DNA from 2 places in the Paenibacillus paludis genome. Region 1 is predicted to be linked to the other one. Evidence: riboswitches for the same ligand, from Rfam matches in the RefSeq annotation. Region 1 holds a riboswitch; the other holds the start of a gene.
The links. Region 1 has a riboswitch for cyclic di-AMP ahead of ACAN56_RS25880 (hypothetical protein). Riboswitches for the same ligand answer to the same signal wherever they lie in the genome.
Positions count from the first base shown of each region.

Region 1 (7,547 bases):
CTTCCAGCCGGGCACAAGATCCCATAGCATCTTCCACATTCCATGCGTCCCCCTTTTTATTCGTAACCCTATTTTGACCGAAGCTGGAACATTCATACATCAAAAAAACAGCTGCATGCTCCTCTTGGGGAACGTGCAGCTGTTATGATGTGCGAAAACGATTCAAAGATAGGAGTTACAGCAGACCCGCTGCCCACATTCCGCCTTGGCGGATCATTTGGCGGAACGGCTCTACCGAGAAGGACGGCAAATGATGCCCCGGCATCAGATAAACTACACGGCCAAGTCCGAACTCATGGCACCAGGCTGCCTGACGCATGGCCCCTTCATGAAGGTACTCTGCCAGCACAGTCGTCTCAAAATAAGGATGCATTTCAAAGTAGTACGGCTCGTCCTCAATGACGAACTCGCTGATCCCCTGCATAATGGGATGCCCGGGTGCCGGTATTTTCATATGCAGAGAGGTGTATTCCGGATGATGGGTGAAATGCGCGCCCAGCATGGCGCCCAGCTCCTGATTCCGCTGCAGGGAGATTCCGTTATGTACAACGAGCAGACCTCCGCCCCCCGCTACATAAGACAGCAAAGCGGCACTTTGCTCCAGGGCTATTTTCTGATCGGAAAATTCGGTATAGGCGATAACCAGCTTCAATCCCTCAAGGTTGTCTTTGTTCAGGAGACTGTAATCTTCGGAAGCCTCCACCTGCAGATCAGGTGACAGAATGCGCTTAATCTCGTGATCCACACCGGCAAAAGGATGGTATTTCACCTCACTGTAGCTGCCAAGTGCAAGTGCTTTCCCTTCAGACATGTTCTTCCCGCCTCTCTTCCTGCTTCTCTTAGTGTATAGTTACCAGGGCCAGGCATTGCCGTCCAGGTCGAGATAAGCCGGCTCCTCACCCATATACTTCTTGTGCTCCTGCACGATATTCATAATCTTACGCGCCGACTCTTCAGGAGAAATAGGTGCCTCCAGAGCCTTCTCACCATTCATATAGGACTGCAGCCAGCCGGGGTGAAAGACCATAACCTGCCCGCCCATCACCTTCAAATGGTTGTGCATCAGGGAGGACTGCATATTAAGCGCTGCTTTGGACATACAGTATCCGTACATATTAATCCGTTTGTTCCGGCCAATGCTTCCGGCTTCTGAGGAGATATTAACAATCAATTTCTGCTTGCTCTGCATTAACAGGCCCATCAATTCATTACTGACCCTTAAAGAACCAAGCGTGTTTACATTATAAATGTGAGCCATGGCTTCATCGTCCATATCAACAAGCATCGTGGCATCATCGGCTCTATGAATAATACCGGCATTATTGATAATCATATCAACATGAGCGGTACTGCCCGAAATGCTGCGTGCCGCTTGCTTGACACTCTCACGGTCGCCGATATCCAGCGGGATCAGAGTTAATCGGTCCGGGTACTGCTTTTTCAGTGCGTCCAGCGATTCCGACTCCTTCATATACTGACCGGCAAATACGGAATATTTGTTCTCTAGAAGCCAGCTTGCCAGAAAAAAACCTAAACCTCGGTCAGCACCGGTAACAAAAGCAACCCTTTTCATGATTATGGACACACCCTTTACGATTCTTCAGGATACACGCGGCATCTCTCTCACATTAGCATGGCAGTCACGTTTTTTCAACGTCCTTCATGGGACTGTAATTCCGCTGAAAGAGGTGCTCTAACTTCCTTTTGATTTAATTTTGAACTATGTTACAATCGTAGTTACAAGTACTTATAGGAAGGTGAGATACCGATGTCTATCCAACAACTTCATACTCTGGAAGAACTGCAGCAATATGTTGCGCAACCAGGTAAAAAACTGCTTTTCAAGCATAGCACTACCTGCCCGATCAGCGCCAAGGCCAACGAGGAATTCACAGCCTATGCGCAAGGCTCCGAGACTCCAGCTGCCATTGTCCATGTGATTGAAGACCGTCCGTTGTCCAATCAGATTGCCGAAGATTTCGGGATCAAGCATGAATCTCCGCAGATCTTCCTGCTCGAAGACGGCGAAGTGCGCTGGAACACCTCCCATTGGAAAATCACCCGGGACGCCATCAAGGCAGCTGTGAGCCAATGAGCCAGCCGGTTATTGTCTATTCCACCACAGGATGCAGCGACTGTAATCAAGTGAAACAGTGGCTGACCGAGCAAGATGTTAGCTTCGAGGTGCGTGATGTTATGACAAGTACAGTGTATCAGGAAGAAGTCGAGAAGCTGGGCTTCATGGGTGTGCCTGTTACTGTGTACGAAGGCCGCGCAGTCAAAGGCTTCAACGTTTCCGAACTTAAGGAGCTTATTGGAGCAACTGCTGAATAATTCATAGCGTGAGGCATATAAATATTTATATTTTGAAAAAGGCATCTCCTTGGACCTCTGTCCAGGGGATGCCTTTTATTTGCCCTTTTATATGGCCTTATCCTGGATTCGTTGAGACATCCGCCAGAAAAGAGACATTTCCGCTGTGGGAATAGATGACGGAATCCGCTCCAAGTCCTTTATAGACCAGTCTGGGATTCATCGAAGTCGTAATTACGTATATTGGTTTTGTCGTCCAGGTCCGGCACATCTGGATATACCGGCAGCATAAGGTCACACTGCTCTCGAACAGAAATACTCTGCCTACCGGAAAAGAGGGTCGGAACCATGTATTCTGATGATGTGTATCCACCACAAGATTGACTTCGATTCCCAGCTCCTCCAGACGCCGCTTCTCCGCCGCATTGTTGGCGATTCCTGCGATCTTGTAGCCTCTGAACTTTAAGATTTTGATAAAATGCTCCCCCGCTTTAGTCGGAGCGTTAATGAGTACATATTCTTCCGAATTCGCCATATCTTCCTCTCCTCCGGCCTAGGACTTCCATTCATTTCTCGTACGAACACAGCAAAAAACCACAAAGGAATTCCCTCTGTGGTCCAATTAGCGGTCACATTGTGCTCATCCTCTCTAATACGCTTACGAGGTTAGCTGTCGGATTCGGGCAGTGAGAGTCGCCCTACCTGTATCCATGCGAGCATTCTCTCGCACTTTCACAGGATTCACCCCATAACCGGCTCCGACTCTCACATCGGCTGCCGATTGTTGGTTCCCCCGCTTTCCATAACGGAAATTAAGCGGACTGCGTATTCGATTGTGTAGTAAACAGAAGTAATCATACTCTGGCGGTCACGGCCTTGTAAACCGCCAAACCTGCCAAAATAATGCATTTAGTAAACCCAATCCAGATCAGGTAGCGCTTACTTAAGCCTCAATCTCATCATTCCTCTTATTTACTCGGCTTATCAACGATTTGCGGAAAAGCATTCAGCGTTGTGATTTTATTCACCCAATGTTGAGTAAATTGCCTTTTGTGCTCTGATCACCCTAAATCAAAAGTAGTCGTATGCACGAGATAAAAAGCCGAAAACCGTTGATAAACACCCTTTTAGCGCATCTTACCGTTTCCTTTGCCAGAATTCCCTGAAAATCGGCTCAGAAGAATGTTTTTTCCTTTTTACAAAGCTCATGCGAAAAGAGTATGATTCGGTTTGAATCCAATGCATGAAATGCGATATGAACGCTGAATTCCCGCAGTGCGGGAAACGGGGGAACCATCAGGCCCGCAGGGCCTTACCTGGAAGATAAGAATCTTTCTTGGGGTGAATCCGAAGGAGACTGTGGTCTCATTAGGTAGGGCGACTCTCACCGTCCGAATCCGACAGCTAACCCCGTAAGCGACTAGAGAGAACCTTGATCCGCCACGTTTTTGCGCCAGGTGTATTTAAGCCTGTACCAAAACCGCAGCAGAGGTCCTCCTCTGCTGCGGTTTTTTGTGCTGAGGCTGCAGCTTATAAATGGGTAGGAGGGAAAACGAAATGAACCAGCGCAGGCTGTTACGTATAGAAGTGTTTGTATTCGATGCCCCCTGGCCATTCCATCATGCCGCGGAGTCATCCGGCAAATGCCGGTATGGTGTGCTGAAGCTTACGTGCAAGGCTGGGTGCAGCTGGGGAGCGGGGATACTGTCTGCGGAAGGCGATCATTTTGACGTCATTAAATGGAGCAGCTTTCTGAGAAGTATACGCAATCACAGGCTGGAAGAAGCCATAGAAATTGTACAGCAGCTAGGTGCGCAGTGGGAGCCGGGTCAGCAAGAAATCGTGCAAACGGCCCTGCTGGATTTAAAAGCCAAGCTGCAAGGCAAGGTCGTCACGTCACATCTGCAAATGGTTCCCTATTCCCGTACAGCTGGGGCCGGCGGTACGCCCCCCTTCAGACGGATGTACTATAAACCTTCAAGTTCCCTGCTGCATAAAGGCAGCTGGCAGGAACCGGACATAGCCGAGCTAATGGACAGATCCATCGCTTATTTCTCCATCTTATAATTTCTTATTCAGAAAGGAACGTGAAGACATGCCAGACCCATTATCCCCGGAATGGACAGCTGCCAGCGGGTTTGCGGAATATGTCCAAAAGAACACCGGAAATATTTATGCACTCACCAGTCTGCTGCTGGGAGAGGGTGCCGTTGCTGAAAAGACTGCGATGAAGACCTTCACTGAGCTTTATACCCGGTACCTTCATGATGATTTCATCCCGCAGCCTTTCTCTCTGGATGCGTACCGGGAGTGCATTCAGCAATGCTCCCGGGCTGCAGAGGAGTGCAGCCTCTTTGTTTCCAATGGATTAGCCTGGGAGGATCAGATTGTGCAGGTGTTATGGTACGGCATGCTGCTGCCTCTGCCGGCAATCAGCACCATTCTTGAGCAAAGCGTGCCAGTGCTGAAAACCCGGCTGAGACATGTGCGCGAGCAAATGTGCCGGTTGGAAACGTTGCGGCCTGAAGCAAACTTGTTTGTTGTATAGCTGCGTATGGAATATAGCAACTTGTCAAAGCGCATGAAAAAGCCGCAGCATAGTGCTGCGGCCTTTTCTATTTATACTCAGCTCTTGCCCTTGCCGCCTTTGGCGAATCTCCAGGCCGCTGTACAGCAGCCCAGCAAGCCCACTCCGAGCATTAACGTCTGCAGCACACCCAGCAGGGTAGAGCCCTCTGGCTTAAGCATGCTGCTGAGCAGAATCAGCAGAATTGAAGCTGCGAGGATCGCGGGGATTTGATTGTTTTTTTTCAAGATTACCACTCCTTATTAAATAACATACACCATAAACCTTCACTGATCCAGTTTGGCTCTGAACTCCCGGGGAGCCGCAAAAAAGCCGCGGTTTCCGAACCGCGGCTTCCTCAGTAAAACCTATGATCACTTCTTAGTTTGCGCGTTTAGAATGTCTGCCAAAGATGATTAATGACGCAATCATACCGGCAATGCCCATTCCTGTCAAAAGCCCTTGAATGAAATCAAGCACTCCTCAAAAGGTTTATATTGATGATTCCAATTAAATTTTGTAGGCCTTCATCGCTTTTCTGATCTCCTTGATGCTTGGGCGTTTGCCGTACATCAGCACTCCCGTGCGGTAGATCTTGGCGGCCAGCCAGCCGAACAGTAAGGTGGTTGCCAGTAAGATAAGAATCGAGATCAGAATCTCCCAGGTCGCTACCTCGCCAACGCCAATACGCAGCAGCATGCTGAGCGGAGAAGTGAATGGAACAAAGCTTGCTACCTTAACGAGCAGGGTATCCGGGACAGAGATGCTGAACATCGGAAGATATAAATTGACGAAGCCCAGCATAAGGATCGGCATGATCGCCTGGCCCAGGTCCTCGGTACGGCTGACAATGGAACCTACAGCTGCGTACATCAAGGCGTACAGGAAGTAGCCCAGAATATAGAGTACCAGTCCGTATAGAAGGATACTGATGTCCAGCTGCCCCAGATCAAGATCAAAATCGGTCAGGATACTGGCATTATGCGGAAGCATAAGGTTGGCAGCTACGCCTGCGGAGATAATCGCAATTTGCAGGATGCCGACCAGGAAGATGCCAATCACTTTGCCGAACATTTGCGTCAGTGGTGCAGCGCTTGTAATCAGGATCTCCATGATACGGGAGCTTTTCTCCGAAGTGATTTCGGCGGAGATCATATTGCCTGTCATCATAATCGACATAAAGAACAGCATAAGCAGGGCATATACAATCACATAGTTGATAATTGGCGGTGATTCCTCTGCCGTACCTTCATTTCCTGCTCCTTCTGAGCTGATTTGCTGGGTACCAATGGATACCGGGGTGTACATCGCAGCCACCTGTTCCGCAGTCAGCTTATCGCCTACAATCAGTTGAGTATTGGCTTGCTGCAGTGCATTCTGCAGATAGCTTTGCACATCCGAATCAATCTCACCGTTCTTGCTGTAGTAGGTAACCGCGGGAATGCCTTCACCGCTCTGTGCACCCAATGTGATATAGCCCTCGATGTTTTCCTCGTCCAGACCTTTCTTGAGGGCCGCATCATCGGCAGTAGCATATGGACTGATCGTTACCGGGGTCACGCCCTCAGGCGGACTATAGGCCTGGAGGAGCTCAGCTACGCGGTTGCCATCCTCTGCCACGACTCCGATCTGCACTTGGTTCTTTGCGGACCCGTCGTCTCCCTGGAACAGCTTCACCATATACGGAATGTTCATCCCGATGCTCAGCAGAACCACCAGAATCAGCGTAGTAATCAGAAAGGCCTTGGTTCTTACTTTATTCTTGAATGTAAAACCGATAATCGTCCCCATCTTATTCATTGGATTCACCTACCGCTCTAATAAAGATTTGGTTTAGCGTCGGTTCCTTGATCTCAAAATGCTCTACCTCGCCCTGTGCAACAGCATGCTGCAAAATGCGCTGGGCCGCACCGATTTCGCGGATCGAAAGAACATATCCCCGTTCCTGCCGCTGGACGGCAGTTACACCGGCGATACTTTCCAGGCCAGCCACTTCGCCCGTTGTGCGGAGTATAACCTCCTCGCGCGGGTAGCCTTTCTTAATCTCGCGGATATCTCCCTGGACCACTGTATTGGAACGGTCAAGAATAGTAATGTTGCGGCATAGCTCCTCAACATGCTCCATCCGGTGTGTAGAGAACAGGATGCTGGTGCCCTGATCCCGCATTTCGCGAACGGTATCCTTCAGCAGCTCCACATTGACGGGATCAAGCCCGCTGAAAGCTTCATCGAGAATCAGGATTTGCGGTTTATGGACAACCGCGGCGATAAAGCCCATTTTCTGCTGATTCCCCTTAGAGAGCTCTTCAATCTTCTTATTGTAATATTCCGGGACTTCAAAGCGGTCCAGCCAATAACGCAGGCTCTTGTCCGCATCGGCTGCTGCCATGCCGCGCAGGCGGGCCAGATAAATAATCTGGTCGCTCACCTTCACCTTCGGGTACAGTCCGCGTTCTTCCGGCAGATAGCCCATCAGATGCTGCAGTTCATTGCTATAGGACTTGCCGTTGTAGAGGATCTTGCCCTCGTCGGGATAGATCAGGCCAAGCACCATGCGCATTGTTGTTGTTTTGCCGGCGCCATTGGCTCCGAGCAGACCGTAAATCTCACCTTGCTCCACTTTTAGATTGATTTTGTTTACTGCGGTTTTGTCTCCATACTGCTTGAC
Region 1 covers NZ_JBGJZP010000017.1:33,235-40,781, reverse strand. Annotated here, with positions in the region: gene ACAN56_RS25910 (spore germination protein) at 1-39, opposite strand, end outside; gene ACAN56_RS25905 (ThuA domain-containing protein) at 176-811, opposite strand; gene ACAN56_RS25900 (SDR family NAD(P)-dependent oxidoreductase) at 851-1,573, opposite strand; gene ytxJ (bacillithiol system redox-active protein YtxJ) at 1,769-2,095, shown strand; gene ACAN56_RS25890 (glutaredoxin family protein) at 2,092-2,334, shown strand; gene ACAN56_RS25885 (hypothetical protein) at 2,432-2,848, opposite strand; cyclic di-AMP (ydaO/yuaA leader) riboswitch at 2,954-3,142, opposite strand; cyclic di-AMP (ydaO/yuaA leader) riboswitch at 3,564-3,746, shown strand; gene ACAN56_RS25880 (hypothetical protein) at 3,871-4,380, shown strand; gene ACAN56_RS25875 (hypothetical protein) at 4,409-4,861, shown strand; gene ACAN56_RS25870 (hypothetical protein) at 4,939-5,127, opposite strand; gene ACAN56_RS25865 (ABC transporter permease) at 5,390-6,679, opposite strand; gene ACAN56_RS25860 (ABC transporter ATP-binding protein) at 6,672-7,547, opposite strand, start outside.

Region 2 (7,547 bases), on a different contig from region 1:
CAGGGAGCGTAAGGATATCCGTAATGTATTATCCGCTGTTCGTTCTGTGCAGGGGACTTTGCTGTTCTATGAATCTCCGCACCGGGTAGCCAAAACCTTGGTTCATCTGCAGGAGGCGTTCGGCAACCGCCGGGTAGTGCTGGCCCGTGAACTGACAAAACGTTATGAGGAGTTTCTGCGCGGAACGATTGAGGAATGTTCTGCTTGGCTGGCCGAACATCCGCCGCTTGGCGAATATGTAATCGTGGTTGAAGGGGAAAGCAAAGAAGAGGCTGAGATTGCTGAATCCTCCTGGTGGCGTGAGCTCAGCATTGAGCTGCATGTCGCTCACTATGAAAACGCAGGAATGGCACGGAAGGAAGCTATGAAAAAAGCCGCCGCAGACCGTGGCTTGGCCAAACGCGATATTTACAATGCATTGTTGGACAGGGAGTAAAGGGCGTTTATCTTCGTAAAGCGATTCCACAGGGAGAGCGGGCAAAAGCAGAAAAAGCAGCTCACCAGCCAGCAACCAGTAACCGCTAAAGTCACTGGCCCGCACCACCGTAAAGCGATTCCCGGAGGGAGAGCGGGCAAAAGCAGAAAAAGCTACTCACCAGCCAGTAACCGGCAACCGCTAAAGTCACTGGCCCGTGCCACCGTAAAGCGATTCCCGTAGGGAGAGCAGGCAAAAGCAGAAAAAGCTACTCACCAGCCAGTAACCGGCAACCGCTAAAGTCACTGGCCCGTGCCACCGTAAAGCGATTCCCGCAGGGAGAGCGGGCAAAAGCAAAAAAAGCAGCTCATCAGCCAGCAACCAGCAAGCGCTAAAGTCACTGGCCCGCACCACCGTGAAGCGATTCCCGTAGGGAGAGCGGGCAAAAGCAAAAAAAGCAGCTCACCAGCCAGCAGCCAGCAAGCGCTAAAGTCACTGGCCCGTGCCATCGTGAAGCGATTCCCGCAGGGAGAGCGGGCAAAAGCAAAAAAAGCAGCTCATCAGCCAGCAACCAGCAACCGCTAAAGTCACTGACCCGTGCCACCGTAAAGCGATTCCCGCAGGGAGAGCGGCTTTATCGCCAAAACGTTGCATGGGAGCGCCTTCGCGCAGCCGCCATAGGCGCACGGCCTATGGCGAAATCCCTCGCATGGCAAGGCCCTGAGGGCGTGCCCGAAAGAGGGCCGCTCCACCGTCACAGTTACTCCTTTACGCGCGGCCACAAATTAGACAAGCTTCCGGGTGTCCAGAGGGCCGGGGCCCTTGGGGCCCTCCCTGTAGGGAGGGTTTGGGAGGGTAAAAAAGCATAAAAAATACCTCCCGCATCAACGGGAGGCCAAGGAGATATAAAAAGGTTAGAATTAACAATTTGATTAGTTCCTATTATAACCTATTTGTTCTAGTTTGTCACAGGGGTAGGGATAGCAGAAATGCATTCATGACAAACAATTTTTCCTTTGAAATAGGTTACATTCTCAGCATTGCCGCAGAAAATGCAAGCTGGCTCGTATTTTTTAAGCATGATCCGCTCACCGTCCACGTAAATTTCGAGCGCATCTTTTTCTCCAATGCCCAGTGTACGGCGCAATTCGATCGGAATAACAACCCGTCCAAGCTCATCTACTTTTCTTACAATTCCTGTTGATTTCATCATTACAATCGTTGCTCCTCTCAATGTTCAAAAGCGTCATTATTCGACATTGTTCACCGTTTTATGATATTTATAATACCAACCATTCCCAAAACAGTCAACCTTTTTTGAGGCTAATTTTAAGGAATTTTTAAATAAAACTTTTATATCGCCTACATTACACATAAATTCATACAAATGCAGATAAAATTAAATTGTCGATTTGTAAAACGTTAAAATGACACAATTCGACAAAGTGCGACATAATTCATTATTATACTACCTATTACCTCTTATTTCTAATTATATTATTCGAAGGAGTTGAACACATGAAGCAACCGCTGACAGAAGAGAAGGTTTTCAAAGATCCGGTTCATAACTATATTCACGTGCAGGACACAATTATCTGGCGATTGATCAACACTAAGGAATTTCAGCGTCTGCGGCGTATCCGTCAGCTTGGCACCTCCTATCTAACCTTTCATGGTGCAGAGCATAGCCGATTTTCACATTCCCTTGGTGTCTACGAAATTACACGCCGTATCATTTCGCAGTTCGAGCGAAGCGGGTATAAGGATTGGATGCCGGAGGAGAGCCTGCTCACTCTATGTGCAGCGCTGCTGCATGATTTGGGGCATGGCCCGTTCTCCCATTCTATAGAAGAAGCCTTTGAAATGAACCATGAAGACTGGACCTGCCGGATCATTCTGGAGGACACGGAGATCACCGCGATTCTGCGGGATGTGGCAGAGGATTTTCCCGGCAAGGTAGCTTCGGTAATCTCCAAAACTTATGAGCATGAAATTGTAGTCAACTTGGTTTCCGGCCCTCTGGATGCTGACCGCATGGATTATCTGCTCCGCGATGCATACTACACGGGAGTAAACTATGGGACGATCGATATTGACAGGATCCTAAGAATGCTGCGCCCATACCATGGAAGGGTAGTGGTTAAGGAGTCAGGGATGCACGCCATCGAGGATTACTTAATGTCGCGCTATCAAATGTACTGGCAGGTATATTTTCACCCGGTCACACGCAGTTCCGAAATCATTTTGCGGCAAATTTTCCGCAGAGCCAAAGAGCTGTACCAGAGCGGTTATGAATTCCGGTTCATGATTGATCCTTTAGGTGATTTGTTCCGCGGAGAGGTTACGGTGGAACAATATCTGCTGCTGGACGAAGCTATGATCCAGACCGCCTTCATGCAGTGGACTTTGGAGAAGGATGAATTGTTAAGCGACTTGTGCAGCCGGTTTATTCATCGTAAACTGTATAAATATGTAGAGATGGAGAACCTTGATTCCGAGACGATTGACGAAATACGCCGCAGCTTTGCCGTGGCAGGGCTAGATGCCGATTATGATCTGGAAATTGATTTTCCGACAGATTTGCCCTATGATGTGTTTCGTCCGGGACAAGGCTTTGACAGCAAGCAAATTCTGCTGCTTGACCGCCATGACAAACTGAGGGAGATCTCTGAAGTTTCAGATATCGTACGCTCCATCAGCGGAATTCACCGCGGCCGTTATCACCTGTATTTTCCACAGGATAAGCTGCAGAAAGCCCTTCCATTGCTGCCTTCTTCTATTGCAGAAATCTTTGCAAAGTAATCCAAAAATACTTGGAATTCATCATAGAAATTATGACAGAAAAGGGGATGTAACATGCAATTGTTCGACACGCACACCCATCTGGATGCTCCACAATTCGACGAGGACCGCGAAAAGGTAATCGCCAATGCGCTCGAGGCAGGAGTTACCAAAATGATTAATATTGGCTTTAACAGGGAAACAATCCCAACAACCATGAAGCTTGCTGAAACCTATGATTATATCTATGCAGCCGTCGGCTGGCATCCGCAGGATGCCATAGACATGAGGGACGGGGATCTCGAGTGGATTGCCTCACTGTGCAGTCATAAAAAAGTAGTTGCCATCGGAGAAATTGGGTTGGATTACTACTGGGATACCTCTCCTAAAGAGGTACAGCATGAAGTGTTCCGCAAACAAATCGGACTGGCCCGTGAACTGAAAATGCCGATTTGCATTCATAACCGTGATGCTCATGAAGATGTGGTGCGGATTCTTCGTGAAGAGAAGGCTGATGAAATAGGCGGAGTGATGCACTCCTTCTCCGGCAGCTGGGAAATAGCCAAAATGTGCCTGGATTTAGGCTTTCACCTATCCTTCGGCGGCCCGATTACATTCAAGAACGCCAGAGTGCCAAAAGAGGTGCTGGCCCAGACTCCGCTGGACCGATTGCTGATTGAAACGGACTCGCCTTATTTGACACCGCACCCTTTCCGGGGCAAGCGAAATGAGAGCGCACATGTGAGATTAGTAGCAGAGGCTGCCGCGGAAATAAAAGGGATTGATTTACAGGAATTGGCGGAAATTACGTATGCGAACGCACTGGAACGATTTGGGATTGTCTGAAATCGGGAGTAAAAGCGGTGAAAAATGAAGTATAGCCGATATATTAAACTTTTTTAATTTAAAAACGGCTGAATATTACAATATTTTAATCATTTTTTTGCGTAAACGTGGTTGAATCGTCCTTTACAACATGCATCAAAACAGGATATCATCTTTTCAGTGCAGTGAGCTGTTGTTACTGTGACAGTCACTGAATCATGGATCGTCTCGCTGAGTCTCCGTATGGAGAACGGGGGAACCAATAATGCCTGCCGCATGTCCGTACATAGAGTACAACACAGAAATGCCGCAGAATTTATTTGATTTCTTCACGTGGTCTTTGGGGTGAATTTGAGGGCAACCGCCGTGAGCGGGTGACCTAAGATAGGGCGTCTCTCTTATGCCCGAACCCGACAGCTAACCCCGTAAGCGCAAGTAAGAGAGGAAACCTCGTGCATAAACATTCCCGCGTATTCTGACATCCGGAGAAGCCACGAAAGAGTCCTCTGTGAACTCTTTTTTGGGCTTTTTTTGTTTTGAATAATGCGAATGTTCCCAGCATACTGTTATATAACAGGTATCTGGAGTAATTATGCCGGGCAGGCGATCCATGAGCAGGAAACGCTGAAGCAATGCGGGCGTATCCTGTTGCAATCTCAAACCTAGTTTCGTCAGCAATCATACAGTCACCTTGATATACAACTTGACGACGGGGCTATGTAAGGAGGATGGAGAGAGTGGGCGTATTCCAACCAGAAGTATCCCATGATTCGCAATCATCCAGCAGGTCTTTCGCATTACGGTGGAAGCAAGTGAATCCTCGCTTACTTTCGCTTGCAGGTGCGGTATCAATCGTTATCGCGCTGCTCATTCTGCTGTACGTACACGGTCAGAGCAAGAAAGAGATATTTTTAGTAATAGACGGGAAAGCACAGACGCTGGAAACGCGCGAAGCGCTGCTCAGTGATGTGCTGGCTAAGGAACAAATTTCGCTGCAGCCGCATGATGAATTATCTATTGGCCTTAGTGATGAGATACAGGACGGCGACCGTGTCGTGATCAATCGTGCGCAGAAGTTTAGTCTCACTGCGGATGGAGCAACAAAAACGCTGTACACCACCGAAGACACTATCGGTGACGCCATTAGCAAACTGGGTTTAAGCCTGGAGAGCAGTGACAAGATATACCCTTCGCTTGACACCACAGTATCGGCCGGCATGGAAATTAAAATTGTCCGCATCAACAAGCAGATTGTGGAGCGGAAGCAAAATTTGCCATTCCAGGTCATTAAGACCTCAGATCCTTCCCTGACCAAGGGGACCGTAAAAGTGGCACAGTTAGGCGCACCAGGCGTCATGGTCCAGCATATCGAGAAGGTCTACCAAGATGGAGAACTGGTCTCTATGCGCATGATTGGCAAGGAAGTACAGACGGTTACCAAACATAAAATTGTTTATGTTGGTACGAAGCCCCTGCCAAAGCCCGTTGTAGCTGCTGTGACAACTTCCAAAAAAAGTACGGCATCCAAAACAACCAAAGTTTCCGCAAAAAGCAGTAACGTCGTGCACAAGGCAGGCGTAGATTTCCAATACAAAAAGATGATCAAAAATGTGTCGATGACAGCCTATTCTTCAGAAGAACCAGGCATTGGGACCCGCACGGCTTCTGGAACACGTGTAACAGAAGGCCGGACAATAGCTGTGGACCCGAATGTAATTCCTATCGGCTGGTGGGTGTACATTGAGGGATTAGGGTTTCGCCGAGCAGAGGATACCGGCGGTGCCATCAAAGGCAACAAGTTGGATGTTTATTACGATTCACTGAGCCATGCCCGTAATTTCGGCCGCAAGTCCCGGACTATTTATGTGATCGGTCCAGTGAAGCCGGAGCTGAATTAACGGGGTCCGCTTTTGCAAATTAATGGTTTATAAGCTATAGTGAGTGTAGCACTGACAGAACGGGCTACCGCTCATCACTTATACATTCTTTAGCCAAAAAGAAGGGGAGCGAATCCTCTTCTTTTTGTGTTTTACAGGAAGGAGCAACGTGTATGATTAAGGAATTAATTGTGGTGGAAGGCAAGAGTGATACGGTTGCCGTCAAGCGGGCGGTGGAGGCCGATACGATAGAGACTGGCGGTTCAGCGGTAGACCGCAAGGTTATCGCCAAGATAGCGCTGGCAATGGAACGCAGAGGCGTGATCATCCTTACGGATCCCGATCATGCCGGCGAACGCATCCGCAAGATTGTTTCCTCCAAGGTGCCAGGCTGCAAGCATGCATTCATCCCGGAGAAGGATGCTACACGCAAAGGGGATATCGGTGTTGAGAATGCATCACCGGAAGCGATCCGTCATGCGCTGCAGCATGTACATACCTCCTTTGAAGGAGCCCCTGCCCTAATTGGGCTGGAGGATCTTATGGCGGCGGGCATGCTGGTGCATTCGCGAGCGGCTGAGCGCAGGATGGCGCTGGGCAACCTGCTTGGCATCGGGTATTGTAACGGCAAACAGCTATACAAGCGGCTGGCTATGTTTGGCATCACGCGGGAAGAATTCTCCGGAGCTCTCGCACAAATTGATCAGGGAGGCATTACTTCATGAGTGGCAATAACAAGATCTCATCGCCAGTACGGACCAAAGAAATTATTCAGCGCTACGGTTTTTCGTTCAAAAAAAGTCTGGGACAGAACTTTCTGATCGACCAGAATATCCTTGATAAAATAGTGGACGCAGCAGAATTAACTGACTCTGCGGGCGCCCTGGAGATTGGCCCGGGTATCGGAGCGCTTACTGAACGGCTGGCCATGGCTGCGGGTGCGGTGACTGCTGTAGAGATCGACCGCAGACTGATTCCGATTCTGCGGGATGTATTGTCTCCGTACCCGCATGTCAAAATCCGCAATGATGATGTGCTGAAGGTAAACCTGCAGGAACTGTTCACAGAGGATTTTGCAACCGTCGACAAAGTAAGTGTGGTTGCCAACCTGCCGTATTATGTGACAACCCCCATACTGATGAAACTGCTGGAGGAGAAACTTCCGCTGGATAATATCGTGGTAATGATCCAGAAGGAGGTTGCTGAGCGTATGGCGGCTTCTCCGGGCGGCAAAGAATATGGAAGCCTCAGCATAGCCGTGCAGTACTACAGTGAGCCTGAGCTGGTCTGTATTGTGCCGCGTACGGTCTTCATCCCGCAGCCGAATGTGGAATCTGCTGTAATCCGGCTGAAGGTCAGAGAACGTCCTCCAGTTGATGTGGCTGATGAGAAGCATTTCTTTGAAGTGGTCCAGGCTTCCTTCACCCAGCGGCGCAAGACAATAGCGAACAATCTCAAGGCCCGCTTCTTCCCGGGAGAAGGCCGTGAGCGCCTGGAGGCGCTGCTGGCTGAGGCTGGCATAGAACCAACCCGCCGCGGGGAGACGCTGAGTATTGCGGAGTACGCCCGGCTTAGCGCTGTGCTGCTGGCGGCAGGAATCGCCTAGAGTATGCAGCGTGAAACATCGCGCTTTATCTTTTGAAAATGCG
Region 2 covers NZ_JBGJZP010000032.1:46,193-53,739, reverse strand. Annotated here, with positions in the region: gene rsmI (16S rRNA (cytidine(1402)-2'-O)-methyltransferase) at 1-436, shown strand, start outside; gene ACAN56_RS33620 (AbrB/MazE/SpoVT family DNA-binding domain-containing protein) at 1,374-1,628, opposite strand; gene ACAN56_RS33615 (HD domain-containing protein) at 1,934-3,217, shown strand; gene ACAN56_RS33610 (TatD family hydrolase) at 3,272-4,042, shown strand; cyclic di-AMP (ydaO/yuaA leader) riboswitch at 4,241-4,468, shown strand; gene ACAN56_RS33605 (resuscitation-promoting factor) at 4,759-5,919, shown strand; gene rnmV (ribonuclease M5) at 6,072-6,623, shown strand; gene rsmA (16S rRNA (adenine(1518)-N(6)/adenine(1519)-N(6))-dimethyltransferase RsmA) at 6,620-7,504, shown strand.
Region 2: another riboswitch for cyclic di-AMP. It lies ahead of ACAN56_RS33605 (resuscitation-promoting factor); the one in region 1 lies ahead of ACAN56_RS25880 (hypothetical protein).